3 regions of the Vibrio sp. 2033 genome follow, and region 2 is predicted to be linked to each of the others. Evidence: predicted binding sites of a transcription regulator. Region 2 holds the regulator's gene; each other region holds the start of a gene.

Region 1 (7,289 bases), on a different contig from region 2:
CCAAACACCACTCGGTACACAGGCTAAAACCTATCGTTACCTGGCTTTATTTGGCAACTTAGCCTTATTAGCCTGGGTCGCTATTTGGCAGCTTGCGTTATCCCCTCACCCTCACCTCAGCAGCACAACACTTGCTATTGCTTGGTGTATTCCGCTACTACTTCCGTTACCTGGTATTTTAGCTGGTAAGCCTTACACTCATGCTTGGGCTAACTTTGTTCTTATGCTGTATTTCTTGCATGCGCTGACCATCCTTTATGTGGATGGGGGTGAACGCTGGCTTGCGGCAGTGGAACTGATACTGACTTCACTCGGTTTCGCTGGCAATATTTTGTTTGCTAGAGCGAGAGGCAAAGAGCTAGGTCTTAAGTTGAAACGCCTCTCTCAAGTAGAAAAAGAAGAAAAAGCGAAATTCAATAAATAACGCCAATTGCAGTCAATCACTGATCATTGGTTCGAATACGAATTTAGAAAACAAAAAGAGTCGCTATTGCGACTCTTTTTTATGCTTACCACATTGGTCTTTGATCCTTGCGTTTCACGCCTGGAACGCTACCAAGGAGATTACGATGCCGAGCGCCACTCGTAGATCAAGTCATACTGTTCTCGGACAGGCTCCACAATCATCGGCTGAGTTGGCTGTGTTTCGTCACTTGCTTCTGCCACAATATCTACTGGTACTTCAGGCTGCGCTTCTTTTGGCGTCGCGGCGTCTTTTGCTTCATTACTCTGAACCAATGGCTCTTCTTCTTGAGTTGAAGCTGGGGCATCAACTTCACCTAAAGGATCTTCAAAAACCATTAATTGAGAAATAGAAGAAGCTTCTTTCTCAAAAGCTTGTTGTGATGCCAAAAGGTGGATGTTGAGCGTTAACTCGTCCCCTTGAACACGCTTAATCTCTGTACCCGCAACCGAATTAAGTTGTTTTAACGCATTCTCTAAACGGAAGAAGTCCGTTGCAGAGGTTACATTAAGGACTTTCACTGCTAGCGCTTTTGAAGACTTTCCTGAAACCACAACTGCACTCTTACTTGCATAGTAGTCTGCGATGCCATCCACCATTTCTGCAATAGCATTAGCACCTGATGCAGACCCGCTACGCGGAGAACGTTGCGCTTCTACAATGCTCGTTGGCGACTGGTCGTAGAGTGTCCAACGAATTTGTTCACCTTGAGCTCGTACAACCAAAACGGCGTCAGCTGGGTAGCGCTGGCTGGCTTGACCAATTGGCTCAATAAAGCCGCCCCAAAGATCAGAGACATTAACACCGGTCACATCATCAAAATCCCCAACCGGGATAGTGATTGGTAGGCCTCTTAATTTCGCTGCGCTACGAAGTGCTGCAACATTTGAAGATTCAGAATGTTCCCACGCAATGTTACGATCGTAACCCCGTTCTTCAACCATCCAAACTAAAATATTGGCACGATTTGGCGACCAAGATGGCAATTGTGCTTGTGTTAAAAGAGAGCTGATTTGGTCGTTGTTAAACAACATTTTTAGGCTCGCTTTTCCATCAACCTGCCCATAGCTCAGTTGAGAAATGTAACGCGCACTTGAGCTGAGTGCCTTTTTAATCACTGGATTGCTTAAAGAGGATTGAGAACCGGTCGCTCGAACAATCACATCCTGCATACCTTGTTGACGAGCCAAAGACTCACCGTCGTTCTGCTCACTGTCGATAACCACTTCGGCACGATAGATATCCACCTGAGTTAATGCATATACTGGTAGGGACAACCAACCTATCAGTAAGAGAGCTAAATAGCGCATAGTTTTTATAATCCTCTGAACAAGAACCCGAATAATAAGCAACTATCAAATCTTGAGCAAGGTAGGTACTGAGTAAATTGTCTGTATTATGACCAGCTTTGTTAACTCGGGCCTCAACCAGCACTTCAGTGCTATTTTTTATAATAAACTCATTGCTTATTAAGCTATCTCAACAAGTTAGGCTGTCCATTTTTCATCTTCACGCAAGACACGTAAAAGAGGACAATTTGCAAGCAAGCAACTCTCAAAAGTGCTATTTATGGGAAAAATTCAATCGAAAGTTTGATCTATGCAACATTGCAAACGATTGCAGGATGATAGTATTCGCCGGATTTGTCTGCGTATCTTGAAAATAGGGAATTATTATGAAAAACGCGTTACAAGGCGCTCAAATGCTCTTTGTCGCTTTTGGTGCTTTGGTGCTTGTGCCGCTCCTAACTGGCCTTGATCCAAACGTAGCCCTCTTTGGTGCCGGTGTCGGTACCCTCTTCTTCCAATTAATGACTAAACGTTCTGTTCCCATCTTCCTTGCCTCTTCTTTTGCGTTTATTGCTCCTATTATGTTCGGTATCCAAACTTGGGGTATCGGTGCAACGATGGGCGGCTTGATGGCAGCTGGCTTAGTTTATGTGGCTCTAGGGGCGATGATCAAAGTGCGCGGTGTTGGATTTATCCATAAAATTCTCCCGCCTGTTGTCGTTGGCCCTGTGATCATGGTTATCGGCCTTGGCCTTGCCCCAACAGCAGTGAACATGGCAGTAGGTAAAACTGGTGATGGAGCAGCACAGCTAGTTAATGGTGATGCTGCGATCATTATCTCGACGGTCTCACTGCTCACAACCATTGTACTTAGCGTTTTTGCAAAAGGCTTTTTGAAGCTCGTTCCTATTGTTGGTGGTATTCTTGCTGGTTACTCTGTTTCTCTATTCTACGGTGTGGTTGATTTCACTCCCGTAGAACAAGCGGCTTGGCTAGCCATGCCAAACTTCACCGCGCCAGAGTTCAATATCAACGCAATTTTGTTCATGATTCCTGTCGCTATCGCACCTGCGGTTGAGCACGTAGGTGACATGCTTGCTATCTCAAACGTTACAGGTAAAAACTACCTGAAAAAACCAGGCCTTCACCGCACAATCGCAGGTGACGGGGTGGCAACTATCGCGGCTTCGATGGTGGGTGCTCCACCAAACACCACTTACAGTGAAGTAACAGGAGCGGTAATGCTAACCAAAGCATTTAACCCTGTGATCATGACTTGGGCAGCAATCACCGCAATCGTACTTGCATTGGTAGGTAAGCTAGGTGCGGTTCTTCAAACGATTCCAGTTCCTGTCATGGGCGGCATCATGATTCTGCTGTTCGGCTCTATCGCAACGGTAGGCCTCAACACACTGATCAAGAATAACGTTGATTTACATAAGTCTCGTAATCTAGTGATTGTTGCCGTAACCCTTGTGTTTGGCATTGGTGGTATGGCTTTCGGTATTGGTGAGTTCAGTCTACAAGGTGTGAGCCTATGCGGTATCGTGGCAATTATTCTTAACCTTGTGCTACCAAACGATTTAGGTGAAAACCACGTTGTGGATAACGCACAAATGGAAGAAGAAAGCGCGAAATAGTACGTCTTCGCCGCTTTATTAGGTGGCGTGTCTTACTTTTCTCCTCTTGTAGATACAAAAAAGGCTTGGTTTTCACCAAGCCTTTTTCTGTTCAGTCATAGTAATACATCAAAGAATTACTTAGTACCGAAGATCTTATCACCTGCATCGCCTAGACCCGGAACGATGTAGCCTTTGTCATTAAGCTTCTCATCGATTGCCGCAGTGTATAGCTCAACATCTGGGTGTGCTTTTTCTAGCGCTTCAATACCTTCTGGTGCAGCAACAAGTACCAGCACTTTGATTTGGTTACAACCTTTCTCTTTTAGGAGATCGATAGTAGCAATCATAGAACCACCTGTTGCAAGCATTGGGTCAACAACAAGCGCAATACGCTCCTCGATGTTTGAAGCAAGCTTGTTGAAGTAAGGAACTGGCTCAAGCGTTTCTTCATCACGGTAAATACCCACAACACTGATACGTGCGCTTGGCATGTGCTCAAGAACTCCATCCATCATGCCTAGACCTGCACGTAGGATTGGCACTACGGTTACTTTTTTACCTTTAATCTGGTCTACTTCTACCGGACCGTTCCAACCATCAATGGTCACTTTTTCTGTTTCAAAGTCTGACGTTGCTTCGTAAGTAAGTAGGCTACCGACCTCAGTCGCTAACTCACGAAAACGTTTTGTGCTGATGTCACCTTCTCTCATTAGACCAATTTTATGTTTTACTAGAGGGTGCTTTACTTCAACAACTTTCATGTCCATCTCCGGCTATAGTTGGCAATATTTAAACAAACCTTCAGATTATACATGATTTTCACAGGGATATCAGGATAAATCACTAAAGAAAAAAACAGACGCAAACGTTTGCTATCTATGTTTAAGCACTGTTAGAATAGCGCCGTTTTCATATCCAACTTAATACCGAGGACTTCCCTGTGAGTGGTAACAACTCTTCTCTTAGCTATAAAGACGCTGGTGTAGATATTGATGCAGGCAACGCGCTTGTGGATCGTATTAAGGGTGCGGTAAAACGCACTCGTCGCCCTGAAGTTATGGGTGGTATCGGTGGTTTTGGCGCGCTATGCGAATTGCCAACTAAATACAAACAACCTGTACTGGTTTCTGGTACTGATGGCGTTGGCACAAAACTTCGCCTAGCACTGGATATGAACAAGCACGACACGATTGGCATCGACCTAGTGGCAATGTGTGTAAATGATCTTATCGTGCAAGGCGCAGAGCCACTGTTTTTCCTAGATTACTACGCAACAGGCAAACTAGACGTTGATACCGCAGCGGATGTTGTTTCAGGTATCGCAGAAGGGTGTGTTCAAGCAGGTTGTGCCCTAATTGGTGGCGAAACTGCGGAGATGCCGGGCATGTATGAAGGCGAAGACTACGACGTAGCTGGTTTCTGTGTTGGCGTAGTAGAAAAAGAAGACGTGATTGACGGCACGAAAGTCGCTGCTGGTGATGCACTTATCGCTGTTGGCTCAAGCGGCCCACACTCAAACGGTTACTCCCTTATCCGTAAGATCCTAGAAGTATCTGGTGCAGATAAGAGCGAAGAGCTAGCAGGCCGCACTATTGGTGAGCACCTACTAGAACCAACAAAAATTTACATCAAGTCAGCACTTAAGATGATTGAGAAACACGACATCCATGCGATTTCTCATATCACTGGTGGTGGTTTCTGGGAAAACATCCCACGCGTACTGCCTGAAGGCACGAAAGCAGTTATCGATGGTAACAGTTGGGAATGGCCAGTTATCTTCAAGTGGCTACAAGAGAAAGGCAACGTCGACACACACGAAATGTACCGCACATTCAACTGTGGTGTAGGTCTAATCGTCGCACTACCGAAAGACCAGGCAGATGCAGCAGTTGCTCTTCTTAAAGAAGAAGGCGAAAACGCGTGGGTGATTGGTCAAATCGCACAAGCAGACGCGAACGAAGAGCAAGTTGAAATCCAATAATTTGCAAATCGAGCTCAAAAGATAAGAAGAATGAGGGCACTAGATGACTAGGTCCTCATTTTGCTATCTAGAACACTAAAAACCATTCTATTAGTAGGTAATTTAGAAGCTACATAACTCCAACCTACAATACCAAGGCGCTCTCGACATCATGAAAAACCATACCCTAAAAAACATTGTGGTCCTCATCTCGGGTAACGGAAGTAACCTGCAAGCTATCTTAGAAGCTTGCGAAGACAGCATGCCAAACGCACGAGTGGCAGCCGTGTTCTCTAACAAAGCAGATGCTTTTGGTTTAGAACGTGCAAAAAAGTTTGATGTGGACGGTCACTTTGTCGACCCTAAAGCATTCAGCTCGCGTGAAAGCTTTGATGCAGAGCTAATGAGTCAAATAGATGAATACCAACCAGACGTGATTATTCTTGCTGGTTACATGCGCATTCTGAGCAGCGCATTTGTTTCTCATTACATGGGTAAGATGATCAATATCCACCCTTCTCTTCTACCAAAATATCCTGGGCTACACACACACCAGAGAGCAATTGATGCTGGCGATAAAGAACATGGTACGAGTGTGCACTTTGTAACGGACGAGCTTGATGGTGGCCCTGTCATACTGCAAGCAAAAGTTCCTGTGTTCGAAGACGATGATGCTAGTGTACTTGCGGCACGTGTTCAGGCGCAGGAGCACCGAATCTACCCTATGGTGGCTAAGTGGCTGGTAGACGAGCGGTTGATCATGAAGGATGGTAAAGCCTATTTAGATGGCGCAGAGCTTGGCGTACATGGGTACGCCTCAGATGAGTAGCCCTGAATAATAAACTCCAAGCACAAAAGAGCAGCCTGAGGGCTGCTCTTGGTTGTTTTAATACTTATAAACTTGATTCAAGAAAACCATGGTGAGACTAGAAACCTAAAACCCAACATTCTAAAAAATCCCATAACCACTTGAGTAACATAACACTCGGAAAGTAGATTCTGAATCTGGTTTGTTCTTCACCGTTCAGACTGACGAGGTGTTTTATGAGAAATTTCTATCAGTTACGTCTTTACAGCAAGCCTTAGCGAGACTAGGACTCTACTACCAGCACTCTAGAAAGTAAGAATGCTCATCCGTATCCGCCCTCGGTTTAAAACGCATAAAAATAAAGCTCGCGATTAAGCGAGCTTTATTTTTATATTCAGAGTAAGAGACCATCACTCTAACGGTTCGGTTGGCGCTTGATTGCCCGGCTTAGCCGCCGCAAACGGCACATTTACCAGCTCAGAGGCATTATTTTTGACTAGTTCACCTAGGTGAAACAAGCCGTATTCGCCAGGTTTCATACGCTGCCAAGCTTCGTTGCCCGTCAAAGGTTGAGTTGCGATCACAGAAACGATATCGTGTGGCGTTGTTTCTTCTTGGAAGTTAATTTCCACATCTTCATCAAGCAAAGCAGCTTTTCCAAACGGTGCGCGTCTTGTGATCCAATACAAATGATTGGTGCAATACGTCATTACATACTCACCATCACTCAGAAGCATGTTAAATACACCCTTCTCTCTTAGCTCATCACAACATTTAGCAACATATAAGAATACCGACTCCATATCCTTTGGTGGCTCAGGATATCGATCTTCCATTTGCTTCAATAACCAGCAAAATGCCAGTTCACTATCTGTCTCACCGACAGGTCGATGTCGACCTGTATGCAAGTCTTGGTAGCCAGAGAGCTGACCGTTATGCGCAAACGTCCAATACCTACCCCACAGCTCACGTGTAAAGGGATGAGTATTTTCTAAATTAACACCACCACGATTCGCCTGTCGGATATGACTAACGACCGCACGACTTTTGATGGGATAATTTTGTACCAACTCTGCTATTTTAGACTCACAACTTGGCTTGGGATCTTTGAAGGTTCGAAAGCCCTTCCCTTCGTAGAAGGTGATCC
Region 2 (7,289 bases):
TACCTTCTCCACGAACTTCACAGTAAATTTGTTCCACTTTAAGCAGCTCACATACAATGTGTGCTTCTGCTGGGTTTTTAGCGATAAATATTTTCATCAAAATACCCACTTCACCAATTACGAGTTTTGCTGACTTGGTGTCGGCCTTACTTTATCCATAACCCATTTAGTGATGATTGGAAATAGTCCCAATAGCGCAAAAGACGCTAATACTGCGGGTGAAACAATGCCCGATAGGCTTTCAATTGTTGCTAATTGAGTACCTGCATTCAGATATACGGCTGTGCCTGGCAGCATACCTATTTGGCTAGTGAGATAAAATCTACCTACAGACATCGGCGTTAAGCCCATCAGTAAGTTGATTAGAAAGAAAGGGAATACAGGGATTAGACGCAAGGAAAATAGATAAAAAGCTCCGTCTTTTTCGACACCTTGATTAATTGCGTTGAGTTTATTTCCGAATTTGTTTTGTACCCAGTCACGCAATAAGTATCGGCTGCTCAAGAAGGCCAGTGTTGCCCCCATAGTGCTAGCGAAAGAAACCAGTAGCAAGCTTGTCCAAAAACCAAATAAGGCTGCACCAAGTAAGGTGACTACTGCCGCTCCTGGGATAGAAAAAGCGGTAATTGCAATGTAGGTAAAAAAGTAAATCGCAGCCGAGAATACAAAATTCTGATCGATGTATGTAGTTAGTGCTTCTTGTTGGGCTTTTGCATTCTCTAAGGTTAAATACTGGCCAAAGTTAATACCTAAAAAGACGATAGCCGCTAGTAGGATGAGACCTAATATCAGTTTCTTATTCATAATTTTGATTCCAATTTGGGATATATGTAATAAGACAGTAGGAAAACCGAAAAAATTTCACAAAAAAACCGCAGATTAGACTGCGGTTTTACAAGATAGTTTTTAGGCCGACTTTTATTGGAGGCCGTTCATCAACTCATCTCGGCGAGCTTGAGGTACCACACTCCAATGAGTGCCGTTGATAGCACCTTCTAGTGCCCATAGCAACTCAATGTTGACGGTTGCAGAGTGCGTATCTCTTATCGCTTTATAGGCGTTAAGCGCACCTTCCTCTTCAAGCTTCTCTACGGATTCGATGCCGGCTTTTTTTAGCATGCGCTCGGTAGCCAGTCGTAAGTTAGGCAAATCTTTCAAACGGTTAGGCTTTGTACTTGCTTGCTGTTCTTTCTCAAGCTTTGCCTTTTTCAATGATTGATTCGCTACTTCGATTAAGCGTTCGCTTGATTCCCATAAATCGCTGGAAATAGCGTAGTACTTTGTAACGACTGGAAAGCCACGTTTTTTATAAACGTAAGGCTTTAGCCCTTGTTTCTCGAAGTCAGATGAAGTTTTTTGGTCTGCTCTGATATGAAGCTGATTGTTTACCACTAGTGCAAACATTGTTTCATCAGCGAATAGTCCGAAGCCACCAAACATTGAGCGCGACTTGATATTACCAAGTGCCTCAAATAGCTTCATAGAGTCTTTGAGTATCGGTTTATCCATGTTTTGTTATCTCGGTGTAATTAATATTACGCCACCAAAAGTCAGGTCCGAGAGAGTAGCAAACATGCGTAAAAACAATGTCATTACAGAGTAAAGTCATTGCTTACACACTTGCCATCGGTAACCCCGCTACCTTCCATATCGTAATATGGTTCAGGCCGGAGGCTTTGCGTCCCACTCTTTCGAATGGTTTGCCCTGTGCGTGACACAATGAGCATACTTCTTATATTGAATTAACATCACGGTTTAGCGTTAAAAGTGTGATTTCGGTTCAATAAAAATGATAGATTGAATGCTCTATTTTGCATATGGAAAGGTGCAAATTGGCCTTTGAAAAGGAGTTCTTAATATATATTACATTTATATAAAACAGGGAGTTAACGTTAGTCAATTGTTATTAGAGTGGTGTGAAGTATTAGAGAATGCTTAATTTTTCCAAAAAAATAAGCGCCCCTGTAGAGCGCTTATTTAACCGTGTTAAATACAGTGAAATTTAGTTCATTTTTTTCACAGTATTTCGAATTACAAGCTCAGGTTGCATTTCGAAAATTCGTTTTTCGTGTTCTTTATCTTTGATACGCTCAAGTAGAATTTCGAATGCATTTTTACCAACACGACGTTTAGGTTGGTGGATAGTCGTTAGCGGTGGAGAGAAGTATTCTGCAAGCTCGATGTTGTCGTAGCCGATCACTGAAATATCTTCAGGAATTTTGATCCCGTTTTGTTGCAAGCGGCTCATTAGGCCGAGAGCCATTGTGTCGTTAAAACAGAATACCGCCGTCGGGCGCTTGTCCATTGCGGTAATTTTATCTGCAACTAATACGGCCGTATCACATTCAAAGTTACCTTCAAGGATCCAGTCTTCATTTACAGCTAGGTTCGCTTCGCTCATTGCGCGACGGAAACCTGCAATGCGCTCTTGGCAAGCAAGCTTTTCAAAATGACCGCTTAGACAAGCGATATCCGTATGACCATTGTCAATCAGATGTTTGGTCGCAATGTAGCCACCTTCTTCTGAGTTATCCATGATTTTGTCTGCTTGCGAGCTCTCTGGGCCCCAATCCATGACCACTTTAGGAATGTCCGCATGACGGTCAAGCATCTCTTTTAGTTCTTCGGTTAAGTCAGAACACATCACTAGGATGCCATCAACGCGCTTTTCAGCCAGCATACGAATGTAATCGCGTTGTTTTTCGTAAATCCCGCCTGTGTTACATAAAATCAGAGTATAGCCTTGGCGGTAACAGTAGCTCTCAACGCCATCAATCACTTCTGAGAAAAATAGGTTAGTTGATTGAGTTACTAACATGCCAATCGTACGAGTTGAGTTGCATTTTAGGCTGCGTGCAACGGCACTTGGCGCGTAATTCAGCTCGTCAACGGCTTTCATTACTTTTTCTTGCGTTGCTTCTGCAACGAAACGCGTTTTATTGATAACGTGCGAAACTGTCGTAGTGGAAACGCCGGCTAAGCGAGCAACGTCTTTTATCGTGGCCATAAATGGTGTCCTGTATCGAGCTACTGAAATATGTCGTATTGGATGTACCTGATGCTCTAATGGTTTCACACCTAGCAATATAAAATTGGCGCTAAGTGTCTCGGCAGCGGTTGATCCAAGTGCGACAAAAGGGTGCGTAGCAGCATCGGTCGATGAATTTTATCTTTTTTCTATCTGATGAGAAATTGCCATCAACCTGTTAAGAAAACACAAAAACCGCTATATTTCAGCGGTTTACATATAAATCATATTTAATCGTTTGCGCTCACATTTTAGCCCTATGTGGACTGACTAGCAATGTTTTCAGCACGAGATTTGTGTATTTGAAGTCACATTTTGACTGCTAAATAACCAAGCGTCTTTGCGCTAAGTTAAGGCAAACGAATATTATACCCAAGTTACTTACAATTGGTCACTTTCGGCATACAGGAAGCCCGATAGGCAGGCTCCCTAAAAATAGGCGGCAATTATTCACCAAGAAGGTAGGCGCTGTCTAGTTTACAAAATGCAACTAATAGTTTCGCGACACTCGAGTAAAATCCAAATTCGTCGAATTGTTTACATTTGTCTGAAAACTGAGGTAACCAAGACATCAATTGTTGCTGGATAAAGTCGTTTTGTTTAACGAAGGCTTCTTCCATGTGTTTTTCTTGTTCAAGCTCGTTTGAGCGGATAATCATGTTCCCGAGAAAGTCGAGCTCAACGGCTAAGTGATCCGCAGGTTCCTTTAGGTTTTCGTCTACTTGAACGCCAAATTCAGCCATCAACTTTTCCATTTCCTCAGCTGGCTTGTCATTCAGTAAACCTGATTCACCAATGTACATGGATGCGTAAGGAAGAGCGCCGTATTTTTCTGTCTTCAAAAACAGTTCACAAAAGTCAGCTGCAAGCTCTAGTTGTGCATCTTCACGATCTTGTAACCGATTCAGCGCATCAACTAGGCTATCAACGGCTGGTTTCAGCGACTCATTTTCACCTAAGCCTGCGAGAAAACTGCGAATTTCAACACTGTGATAGGCTTCCAATTCTTTCTCTGTTAGTTCTTTTGCGAACAAGCTCGAAAACCACCAGTAAATTTCAGCGCGTTTTTCATTAAAAGCTTTCACTTCTTGCATTTTGGGCTCCTGAATGATGCTTCAAGTCATGCATCACAAAGTCAATTAGGGATATCCCCTAAGTGTAATCAATTAAAATGAATAGCAGTAACTATAATTGTTATGTTTTATGGTCAAAAATGACCGTTTATTAATAGCAGTGGGTAAGCTTGTTTTGAATCAATAAAAACGCTAAATCTTGCGTTTTAATGTATCTATGACTAGAAATGTTACTAGTTATGAATAGAATACGTCTTGGATAATAAGAAGACAGAAAAGTGGTGTAAATGAGCTATCACGTATTAGTCGTAGAAGATGATGTTGTAACTCGTAGTAAGCTTGCGGGATATTTCCAAAATGAGGGCTACCAAGTCAGCGAAGCAGAGAGTGGCGCGGAAATGCGTGAAGTTTTGCAAGCGGGCGATGTAGACCTGATCATGCTGGATATTAACCTGCCTGGTGAAGACGGCCTGATGCTTACTCGTGAGTTACGTAGCCAATCGGATATTGGTATCATATTAGTAACAGGACGCACGGATAGCATTGATAAAATCGTAGGCCTAGAAATGGGTGCTGACGATTATGTGACAAAACCTTTTGAACTGAGAGAGCTGTTAGTTCGCGTTAAAAACTTGCTGTGGCGTATTTCAGCAGCGCGCAGTGGCAGCTCGAAAGCGAATGAAACCAGTGAAGAGCACATTGTGCGCTTTGGGGAGTGGACATTCGACATTCAACGTCGCGCACTTAGCCGCAACGGTGAGCCAGTAAAACTAACTAAAGCAGAGTATGAACTTTTGGTGGCATTATCGTCTTACCCTAACCAGGTGTTAAGTCGTGAGCGTATTTTGAACATGATCAGCCATCGAGTGGATGCGCCGAATGACCGCACCATTGATGTTCTTATTCGACGTATGCGCGCAAAAATGGAGTTCGATCCTAAGAACCCACAGATTTTTGTAACGGTACACGGCGAGGGCTATATGTTTGCTGGTGACTAGTTTGAACATAACTCAATCGTAAAAAGAAAAAGGAGAGCTTCGGCTCTCCTTTTTTGTGGCTTCAAGATAATACTAGTTTGCTTCAACCATTGGTGTTTGGCCGACAGTATCACGCAACCTTTGCCAAATACTGCCCAAGTACTCATGCCAATAAAGCTCTGTTTGTTCTAAGTAACGCGCTTTAGGTGAGTATTTATCCCAAGGTTGACTGATTTCGCTAATAGCTAAGAAGTTGGTCGGAGCTGGGATTGGTTTAATGCCTGCTGCGTTGAACTCATACAATGCACGGCTCATGTGGCTTGCAGAGGTGACTAACACAATCTCCTTTTGCTGAACGAATGCAGCCGCTTGACGTGCCTCTTCCCACGTATCCTTTGCATCCTCTAATAAAATGATATCGGATTTTGCTACACCTAAGGCTAGGGCAACGTTCGCCATCATTCTCGCGTGGCTAATTTCAGATCCGCCAGCATAGCCGGATAAGATTAATTTCGCGCCTGGATACATTCTTAAAATACGAATGCCCTCAGTTAAGCGCATTAATGCTGCACGGCTTAACTGCGAGGTGGGTGGAATTTCGTCATCGATAACATGACCATTCCCTAAAACCATCACGTAGTCGATGGTGCCAGAAACTGGCAAAAAGGCTTTATGCTCTCGCTCTAACGGCATAAGAAGCTTGGTTGAAACAGGTTGGAAGGCAACAAGAAAAATGCCAACAAAAGAGAATAGAACAACGAAGCAGCCAGTTTTACGTTTTGTAGTAAAACTAATGAGAGCAAGACCCAACAAGCCTATCAGCAGCAATGCCGGAAGGGGCATAAGCATGGCTGACACTACTTTTTTCAGCTCAAACATACATAAATAGTCCGAAAAAACATCAATTGATAATAAAAATGAGGGTATCCCTCTTTATTCCTGCTTTCCTTGTGCCAGAATAGCGGCACAATCCGTTATGATAACTCAGCAGAAGTGACAGAAGACCGCAATTTCGACGATATCGCCCACAAATTTGCAAAAAATATTTACGGCTCCGATAAAGGGGAGATCCGCCAAATCATTGTGTGGGAAGATTTTCTACAGATTCTAAGTGAATTAGATGCTGACCAGCAACCCCTAGAAGTGTTAGACGCTGGTGGTGGTTTGGCACAAATGTCGCAAAAGCTTGCTAAGCTCGGACATCGAATCGCTTTATGTGATCTATCTTCGGAAATGCTGCAGTTGGCTAAGCAGGATATTGAAAAAAACGGTTTGCTTGAGCAGTATCGCCTGATTCATTCGCCTGTCCAATCCATCGGTGAACATATGGATGGACGGGTCGATCTGGCTATGTTCCACGCTGTGATGGAGTGGCTGGTTGATCCTAAGGCCGCACTTGAAACAGTTCTAGAACAAGTAAAACCGGGAGGCATCGCATCAGTCATGTTCTACAACCACCACGGTTTAGTCTATAAAAACGTGGTTTGTGGCAACATTCCTCATATATTAGACGGCATGCCTCACCGAAAAAGATTTAAACTACAGCCGCAAAAAGGCTTAAAACCTGAAGAAGTCTACCAGTGGATAGAAAATTCAGGTTTTAATATTTGTGGCAAATCTGGTATTCGCTCATTTAGTGATTACATAGGCAATATGGAATACATGGGTGATTACGAGTTTGAAGATGTGTTGGCGCTAGAAAAACAACTTTGTCGACAAGAGCCATACCTCTCATTAGGCCGCTACATTCATGTGTGGGCTAAAAAGAACGATAAACAGGAATAACAATGAGTGAGATGACTCTCAATGCTGCAGAGCAACCAATCGATGAGCTGGTTGGCTGGGTTAAGCAGCACGATTTCTCGTTGAACCTGACCACAGAGCGATTGGCATTTTTGATAGCCATTGCCGTACTGAGTAATGAAAGGTTCGATGAAGAACTGGGTGAAGGTGAACTGCATGATGCATTTGCCATCGTCACTCGACTATTTGATGAGACCGGCGAAGCCTCCGCTTTTCGTGCGAACAATGCGATCAACGAGATGGTTAAGCAGCGTCTTATGAGCCGTTTTGTCAGTGAGATTACTGACGGAGCGAGCATTTACCGCTTGTCGCCATTAGCGATAGGAATAACCGACTACTACGTGCGTCATCGTGAGTTCTCAAAACTGCGTCTATCTATCCAGCTATCCATGGTAGCGGATGAAATGG
Region 3 (7,289 bases), on a different contig from region 2:
GCAATGCTGATCGGTTGGTCTATCTTCCTAGTTGCTTATTGGATGGTAGGTATCCCACTAGGCATTCAAGCTCCTTACACTTACACCATGTAAAAACGTGTAGGGTGTGAAAGCCACTAATTGGCAGCCGAAAAGCGCAGGTCTTCGATCTGCGCTTTTTTTGTTCTCGCACAACGAACATCGATAGGTCTTGTAACTAGTTTTTTGGAGTTGCAAACTTTGTCCCGTGATGTGTCGCTGTAGTGAAACCGAAGTTGGTGATAAAATTCCCGACTTCAATCATTTTTGTTTCTTTGGAGCCTCCTTTGTCTAACCATCCGTTTACCCCTCAAGATGAATTGTTTATGCGCAGAGCGATGGAGCTTGCTGAGCAAGCAGAAGCTGAGGGGGAAGTACCTGTCGGTGCAGTGCTTGTCAAAGATGGTGAAATTATCGCTGAGGGCTGGAACCGCTCTATTGGCACCCATGACGCTACCGCACATGCTGAGATCCAAACACTGCGTAAAGCAGGCCAAAAGCTAGAAAATTACCGCCTTCTGGATACGACGTTATATGTAACACTTGAGCCATGCCCAATGTGTGCCGGAGCCTTATTGCATAGCCGCGTTAAGCGGGTTGTTTTTGGAGCGCCAGATTTAAAAGCTGGAGCAGCAGGAACAGTGCTTAATTTGTTTGAAAGTCAAGCCGCTTACCATTACGCCTTAATTGAAAAGGGGCTGCTAGAAGATGAGTGCCGTACTCAGCTACAAGCGTTTTTTAAGCGCCGCCGAAAGGAAATTAAAGCGAAGAAGCAAGCACAAAAAGCATTAGAAAATGGAGAGAGCGAACAAGGTAGTAGGAGTAGTGAGGGCTAGCAAACACCTACAACGTGGTAGATGTTTGCTTGGACGCACTAGTGATTGACTAAATGTACAAAAACACGATTACGTGAACTTACTTTCTTTTTCATACATGTCAGTTTACGTTTACGTCGGATAGCAGCTACTGTGTTATTTAAACGCTTTGACTGCACTCTACGTCTTCTCATATTCAAAACCTCCTGCAGACAAGACTTATACCAGTAAAGTGCGGCTCATCGATGCTTGGCAATAGGCTCGATAATCGCACTAAACATTGTATGGTTTAAACGTTCTTCATTTGACTTCTGCATTGCACAGAGCCAGCAAACAATTTCAATACGATGCTTAATAATAGGAGTGACGTTATTTCGGCAGAGTGTAGCCGAAAGCGCCGCTTCATCAAGTGAGCTAAACCATGTGGTTGTAAAGTAATCTGTTACAAAGCAATCAGTTTTACTAACGATGAAGAAAAGGCGACCAACCAAAGGAATGGTTGAGTGTGGTTGGTGTCACTCAGAATATTGGAGTCTAGATAAGTTTTCGTTAGGACTCAACAAAAATGACGAGCTTCATAGGCTCGTCATTTTTTAGTTTACCGCGGGTTTATTCTTCAATGCTTTCTTGTTCGGTGTCTTCTTCAACCGTGACGTCAGAAGCGCCAGAGACTTGTTCTACGACGGTCTCTACTGCGCCCGATATCAAAATGTCGGGGTTGAGCGGCGGAATCACTTGCAAGTCATCGCTATTCTCATCAATCGCTGGCTGTTGGCTGACATGACCAATGATGGATTGGTAGTAACGTCGAATATTTTCTACGTAATTACGCGCTTCATCGCCTCTGGCGTACCCATAGCGAGTTTGGCTGTAATAGCGCTTCTGACGCAGTAAAGGCAGCCTATCTTTTACATCGGCCCAAGCGTTCGGATCGCCACCTTGTGCTTTGGTGAGTCGTCGTGCGTCCATCATGTGGCCGTAACCAATATTGTATGAAGCTAACGCAAACCATATTTTTTCATGCTCGTTGATGCTATCAGGCACGCGACCTACAATGCGACGTAAGTACTCGACACCACCACGAACAGATTGCTCAGGGTCTAAACGGTTTGTTACCCCGACGCTTTTCGCTGTTGGCAGAGTAAGCATCATCATCCCCCTAACACCCGTTGGCGATTTTGCTGTTGGTTTCCAATGTGACTCTTGATAAGCCAATGCTGCAATTAAGCGCCAGTCGAACTCTTCGCTGTATTTTTGGAATAAAGGTGCCCATTTAGGCAATTTGTCATCCAGAGCTCGAATGAATGCGCGAGTATCAACGTAGTCAAATGCTTCAATATGACCAATGTACTTTTCTTCGAGGGTGGACAGTTCTCCTGATTGTTTGATGTTACCGAAAAACTCTATCAGCATCGCATACAAACTTTCGTCTTCAGAACGTCGAGTAAACCAAGATACTGGTTGATCTTCTGTAAGTTCAAACGCGAGCGCAAGATCGGGGTAAAGGCGTTGAGCAAGGGAAAGTTCCACCGAATCAGTCACAGTAAAACGTAACTCACCCGTCGATACGTATTTGAGTAAGTCTCTCGTGTCAGCATCACCAACAATTTCAAACTGAAGTTCTGGATACTGCTTCTTTAACGCTGTTAGGGTCGGAACATATTGCGATTGTTCAACGATCTTTAATGTTTGAGCGCCTGCATTTGTATCTTCGTCGGACTCGTCGTCTTTCGAGGCTTGGTATTCAATGAGTTGTTCGATATCACGTGGTCGAAGTTGCCCTTTTTTATATACCACTTGTTGGCTTACATAATAATAGGCAGGGCCTGGTCTAAATCGTTTGACTGCTTGTGACGTTTGATTTAAACCCGTAGCGATGATATCGATATCTCCTTTCTTAAGAGCAGGAAAAAGCTCAGCCTGGCGAAAGGCTGGTTTAATCTCGAGTTTGACGCCGAGCTGTTCCGCAAACTGACGCGCCAATTCGTAATCCAACCCTGCGGGACCATCGGGACCTATGTAGTAGGAAAGCTGATTGTTTAGCGTGCCAACACGAAGCACACCACGTTCTTGAATTTTTTCAAATTCACTTTTGGGCTCCGACTCAATCTGGCAAGCTGAGAGCAAAAGAACAGAAACTAAAATTAGAGCACTGCGCTTGAGCCGGTTGAAGTGACTTATTTGCATTAATAGGTACATCTTGGAAAATTTCTATTTGCCTTTATATCAAAGCGAGCTCATGGGGCAAAGTGAATCACACACTTATAACGTGACATTGTGTGTTTTATCGACATTTTAGTTGTAATTCAAATTTGACAAAAAAAATGACGCAAACGGTTGCTTTTGGTGTTACATCACAAAAACAATTACTATATAATGCGCTCGCAATGACGAGGTGGAATCGGCATAGGTTCGACAGGGCTTATTTTAAGTGTCTGAATTTATTCCAATATCACCTTAATCAATTGCATAAGAGACCTAAGCACATGAGAATTTTGCGTGGCTCCCCAGCTCTTTCTGAGTTTCGTGTTAATAAACTACTGGAACTTTGTCGTGAACAAGATCTGCCTGTAACTGGCATTTATGCCGAGTTTATGCACTTTGCCGATCTAAAGTCAGACCTTGATGACCAAGAGTTAGAAAAACTTGAAAAGTTACTAACTTACGGTCCAACCATCGAAGAGCATGAGCCTGAAGGTCTTCTACTTCTTGTCACGCCTCGTCCTGGCACTATCTCGCCTTGGTCTTCTAAATCTACCGATATCGCTGTTAACTGTGGCTTGGATAAAGTAAAACGTCTAGAGCGTGGTACGGCTTATTATGTCGAATCTTCAGTTGTTCTCTCAGAAGCTCAAGCTGACGCTGTTAAAGCGTTAATTCACGACCGCATGATGGAAACAGTATTCACAGAATTTGAAGCCGCATCAGCATTGTTTACTGTTGCAGAGCCTAAGCCTGTCGCACATGTTGATATCTTAGCTGGCGGTCGTCTTGCGCTTGAAGAGGCAAACGTTTCCCTTGGCTTGGCACTCGCAGAAGATGAAATTGATTACTTGGTAGAGAACTTTACTAAGCTTGGGCGTAACCCAAACGACATTGAATTGATGATGTTTGCTCAGGCGAACTCAGAGCATTGTCGCCACAAAATTTTTAACGCAGATTGGACTATCGACGGGGTAGATCAACCTAAGTCTTTGTTCAAAATGATCAAAAACACTTTTGAAACGACACCTGACTATGTACTGTCTGCATACAAAGACAACGCAGCCGTTATGACAGGTTCTAAAGCGGGGCGTTTCTTCCCTGACCCTAAATCTCGTCAATACACGTACCACCATGAAGATACGCACATCTTGATGAAGGTAGAAACGCACAACCACCCAACGGCAATCTCTCCATGGCCGGGCGCATCGACTGGCTCAGGCGGTGAAATCCGTGACGAAGGCGCGACGGGTATCGGCGGTAAGCCAAAAGCGGGTCTGGTTGGTTTTACAACCTCTAACTTACGTATTCCTGGTTTTGAACAGCCATGGGAAACCGACTTCGGCAAGCCGGGTCGTATTGTAAATGCGTTAGACATCATGCTTGAAGGCCCTCTAGGAGGCGCGGCATTCAACAACGAATTTGGTCGTCCAAATCTATTGGGTTACTTCCGTACTTACGAAGAAAAAGTCACTTCTCATGCGGGTGAAGAAATTCGTGGTTACCACAAACCAATCATGATTGCTGGTGGTATGGGTAACATCCGCGATGAACACGTACAGAAGAAAGAGATCCCTGTGGGTGCGAGCCTAATCGTACTTGGTGGTCCGGCAATGAACATCGGTCTTGGTGGTGGTGCGGCATCTTCCATGGCATCTGGTCAGTCAGCAGAAGATCTGGACTTCGCTTCAGTACAGCGTGAAAACCCAGAGATGGAACGTCGCTGTCAGGAAGTGATCGACCGTTGTTGGCAGTTAGGCGACGACAACCCAATCGCATTTATCCACGATGTGGGTGCAGGCGGTATCTCTAACGCATTGCCTGAACTTGTCGACGACGGTGAGCGTGGCGGTAAGTTCCAATTACGCGATGTACCAAACGATGAGCCGGGCATGAGCCCACTGGAAATCTGGTGTAACGAATCACAGGAACGTTACGTTCTAGCGGTAGCGCCAGAAAACATGGAAGCATTCGACGCCATCTGTAAGCGTGAACGCGCACCGTATGCAGTGGTGGGTGTGGCGACAGAAGAGCGTCATCTAACGCTAGAAGATTCTCACTTCGACAATACGCCAATCGATATGCCAATGGATATCCTGCTTGGTAAGCCACCGAAGATGCACCGTGACGCAACCACACTAAAAGTGGAAAGCCCTGCCATTGTTCGTGATGGTATTGAGCTTAATGAAGCGGTGGATCGCGTACTTCGTCTTCCTGCTGTTGCAGAAAAAACATTCCTAATTACTATCGGTGACCGAACAGTAACGGGTCTGGTTGCTCGTGATCAAATGGTTGGCCCTTGGCAGGTACCAGTAGCAAACTGCGCAGTAACAGCGGCAAGCTACGACACTTACCATGGCGAAGCAATGTCGATGGGTGAGCGCACGCCAGTGGCATTACTAGACTTTGGAGCATCGGCTCGCCTAGCCGTTGGTGAGTCACTAACTAACATTGCGGCAACAGACATCGGTGATATTAAACACATTAAACTGTCTGCGAACTGGATGTCTCCAGCGGGTCACCCAGGTGAAGATGCGGGTCTTTACGAAGCAGTGAAAGCGGTTGGTGAAGAATTGTGTCCTGCTTTAGGTTTGACTATCCCAGTTGGTAAAGACTCCATGTCGATGAAAACCAAGTGGGAAGAAAACGGCGAGAGCAAAGAAGTCACATCTCCACTGTCGCTAGTTATCACGGCATTTGGTCGTGTGGAAGACGTACGTAAGACCGTGACTCCACAACTACGCACTGACAAAGGAAATACTTCTCTAGTTCTTGTTGACTTGGGTAACGGCAAAAACCGCTTAGGTGCGACAGCATTGGCACAAGTATACAAACAGCTGGGTGACAAACCTGCTGACGTAGATAATGCAGAGCAGCTAAAAGGCTTCTTTGATGCAATGCAAGCGTTAGTACGTGATGACAAGTTAGTGGCCTACCACGATAAAGGCGACGGCGGTCTGTTTGTTACACTGGCTGAGATGGCGTTCGCGGGTCACTGTGGCGTAAAAGCGAACATCGCAGAGCTGGGTGACGATGCGCTAGCCGTTCTATTTAACGAAGAGCTAGGTGCGGTTGTTCAAGTTAAGAATGATGATCTAGATTCAGTTCTATCTACTCTGGCGGCAAACGGCTTAGAGGCATGCTCACATGTGATTGGTTCTGTTGAAGCTTCAGACGACTTTGTTATCACTTCTGGTGATGCAGTTGTGCTTGAACGTTCACGTACCGAACTACGCGTTATCTGGGCTGAAACAACGCATAAGATGCAAGGTCTACGTGATAACCCAGCGTGTGCAGACCAAGAGCACGAAGCTAAGAAAGACAACTCTGACCCTGGTCTAAACGTTAAGCTCAGCTTCGACGTAAATGAAGACGTAGCAGCACCGTACATTGCGAAAGGTGCTAAACCTAAGATGGCAATTCTACGTGAGCAGGGCGTTAACTCCCACGTCGAAATGGCAGCAGCGTTTGACCGAGCTGGTTTTGAAGCAACCGACATCCATATGAGCGATATCCTAACAGGCCAAGCGGTACTGGATGAATACCATGGCCTAGTAGCTTGTGGTGGCTTCTCTTACGGCGACGTACTAGGTGCGGGTGAAGGTTGGGCTAAGTCTATCCTGTTTAACGCACAAGCTCGTGAACAGTTCCAAGCCTTCTTCAACCGTGAAGAGACGTTCTCTTTAGGTGTATGTAACGGTTGTCAGATGCTATCAAACCTGAAAGAGCTGATCCCAGGTGCAGACTTGTGGCCACGTTTTGTGCGCAACGAATCTGAGCGTTTTGAAGCGCGCTTTAGTCTAGTTGAAGTTCAGAAATCTGATTCTGTATTCTTCGACGGCATGGTTGGTTCGCGTATGCCAATCGCGGTTTCCCACGGAGAAGGGCGTGTAGAAGTACGTGATGCAGAGCACCTAGCAGCGATTGAAGCATCAGGTACGGTTGCGGTTCGTTACGTGGATAACCTCGGTAACCCAACACAACAATACCCGAACAACCCGAATGGTTCGCCAAACGCGATTACCGGTTTAACAACAGCAGATGGTCGCGTAACTATCATGATGCCTCACCCAGAGCGCGTATTCCGCACAGTTGCAAATTCTTGGGCTCCGGAAGGTTGGGGTGAAAATGGCTCTTGGATGCGTATGTTCCAAAATGCTCGTAAGAATATCGGTTAATTAACCAAAGGTTAATCTAGCTTAAGTAAAGCGTTGGTTGAGAGATCAGCGCTTTCTTTTTTCTTATCACTCTTTT

The links. Region 2 encodes PurR, which represses purine synthesis genes. Its sites were predicted from a motif close to TNANGNAAACGTTTNCNTNA; they were not measured.
Region 1: a site for PurR is predicted at 4,232-4,251, ahead of purM (phosphoribosylformylglycinamidine cyclo-ligase). Genes of this name have one in related genera too.
Region 3: a site for PurR is predicted at 3,159-3,178, ahead of purL (phosphoribosylformylglycinamidine synthase). Genes of this name have one in related genera too.

What each region holds. Positions count from the first base shown of each region.
Region 1 covers NZ_JAWOVC010000020.1:41,358-48,646, reverse strand. Annotated here, with positions in the region: gene R7P74_RS20465 (DUF2069 domain-containing protein) at 1-424, shown strand, start outside; gene R7P74_RS20460 (DUF2066 domain-containing protein) at 565-1,773, opposite strand; gene R7P74_RS20455 (uracil-xanthine permease family protein) at 2,139-3,392, shown strand; gene upp (uracil phosphoribosyltransferase) at 3,509-4,135, opposite strand; gene purM (phosphoribosylformylglycinamidine cyclo-ligase) at 4,315-5,355, shown strand; gene purN (phosphoribosylglycinamide formyltransferase) at 5,507-6,163, shown strand; gene R7P74_RS20435 (class II glutamine amidotransferase) at 6,553-7,289, opposite strand, start outside.
Region 2 covers NZ_JAWOVC010000001.1:649,178-656,466, reverse strand. Annotated here, with positions in the region: gene R7P74_RS02945 (DUF2007 domain-containing protein) at 1-97, opposite strand, end outside; gene R7P74_RS02940 (TVP38/TMEM64 family protein) at 118-804, opposite strand; gene R7P74_RS02935 (TfoX/Sxy family DNA transformation protein) at 919-1,509, opposite strand; cyclic di-GMP riboswitch class I at 1,626-1,715, opposite strand; gene purR (HTH-type transcriptional repressor PurR) at 2,003-3,007, opposite strand; gene torD (molecular chaperone TorD) at 3,475-4,122, opposite strand; gene torR (two-component system response regulator TorR) at 4,389-5,099, shown strand; gene elyC (envelope biogenesis factor ElyC) at 5,172-5,957, opposite strand; gene cmoM (tRNA uridine 5-oxyacetic acid(34) methyltransferase CmoM) at 6,072-6,863, shown strand; gene mukF (chromosome partition protein MukF) at 6,866-7,289, shown strand, end outside.
Region 3 covers NZ_JAWOVC010000007.1:124,619-131,907, reverse strand. Annotated here, with positions in the region: gene R7P74_RS11900 (AbgT family transporter) at 1-93, shown strand, start outside; gene tadA (tRNA adenosine(34) deaminase TadA) at 345-854, shown strand; gene mltF (membrane-bound lytic murein transglycosylase MltF) at 1,443-3,020, opposite strand; gene purL (phosphoribosylformylglycinamidine synthase) at 3,320-7,213, shown strand.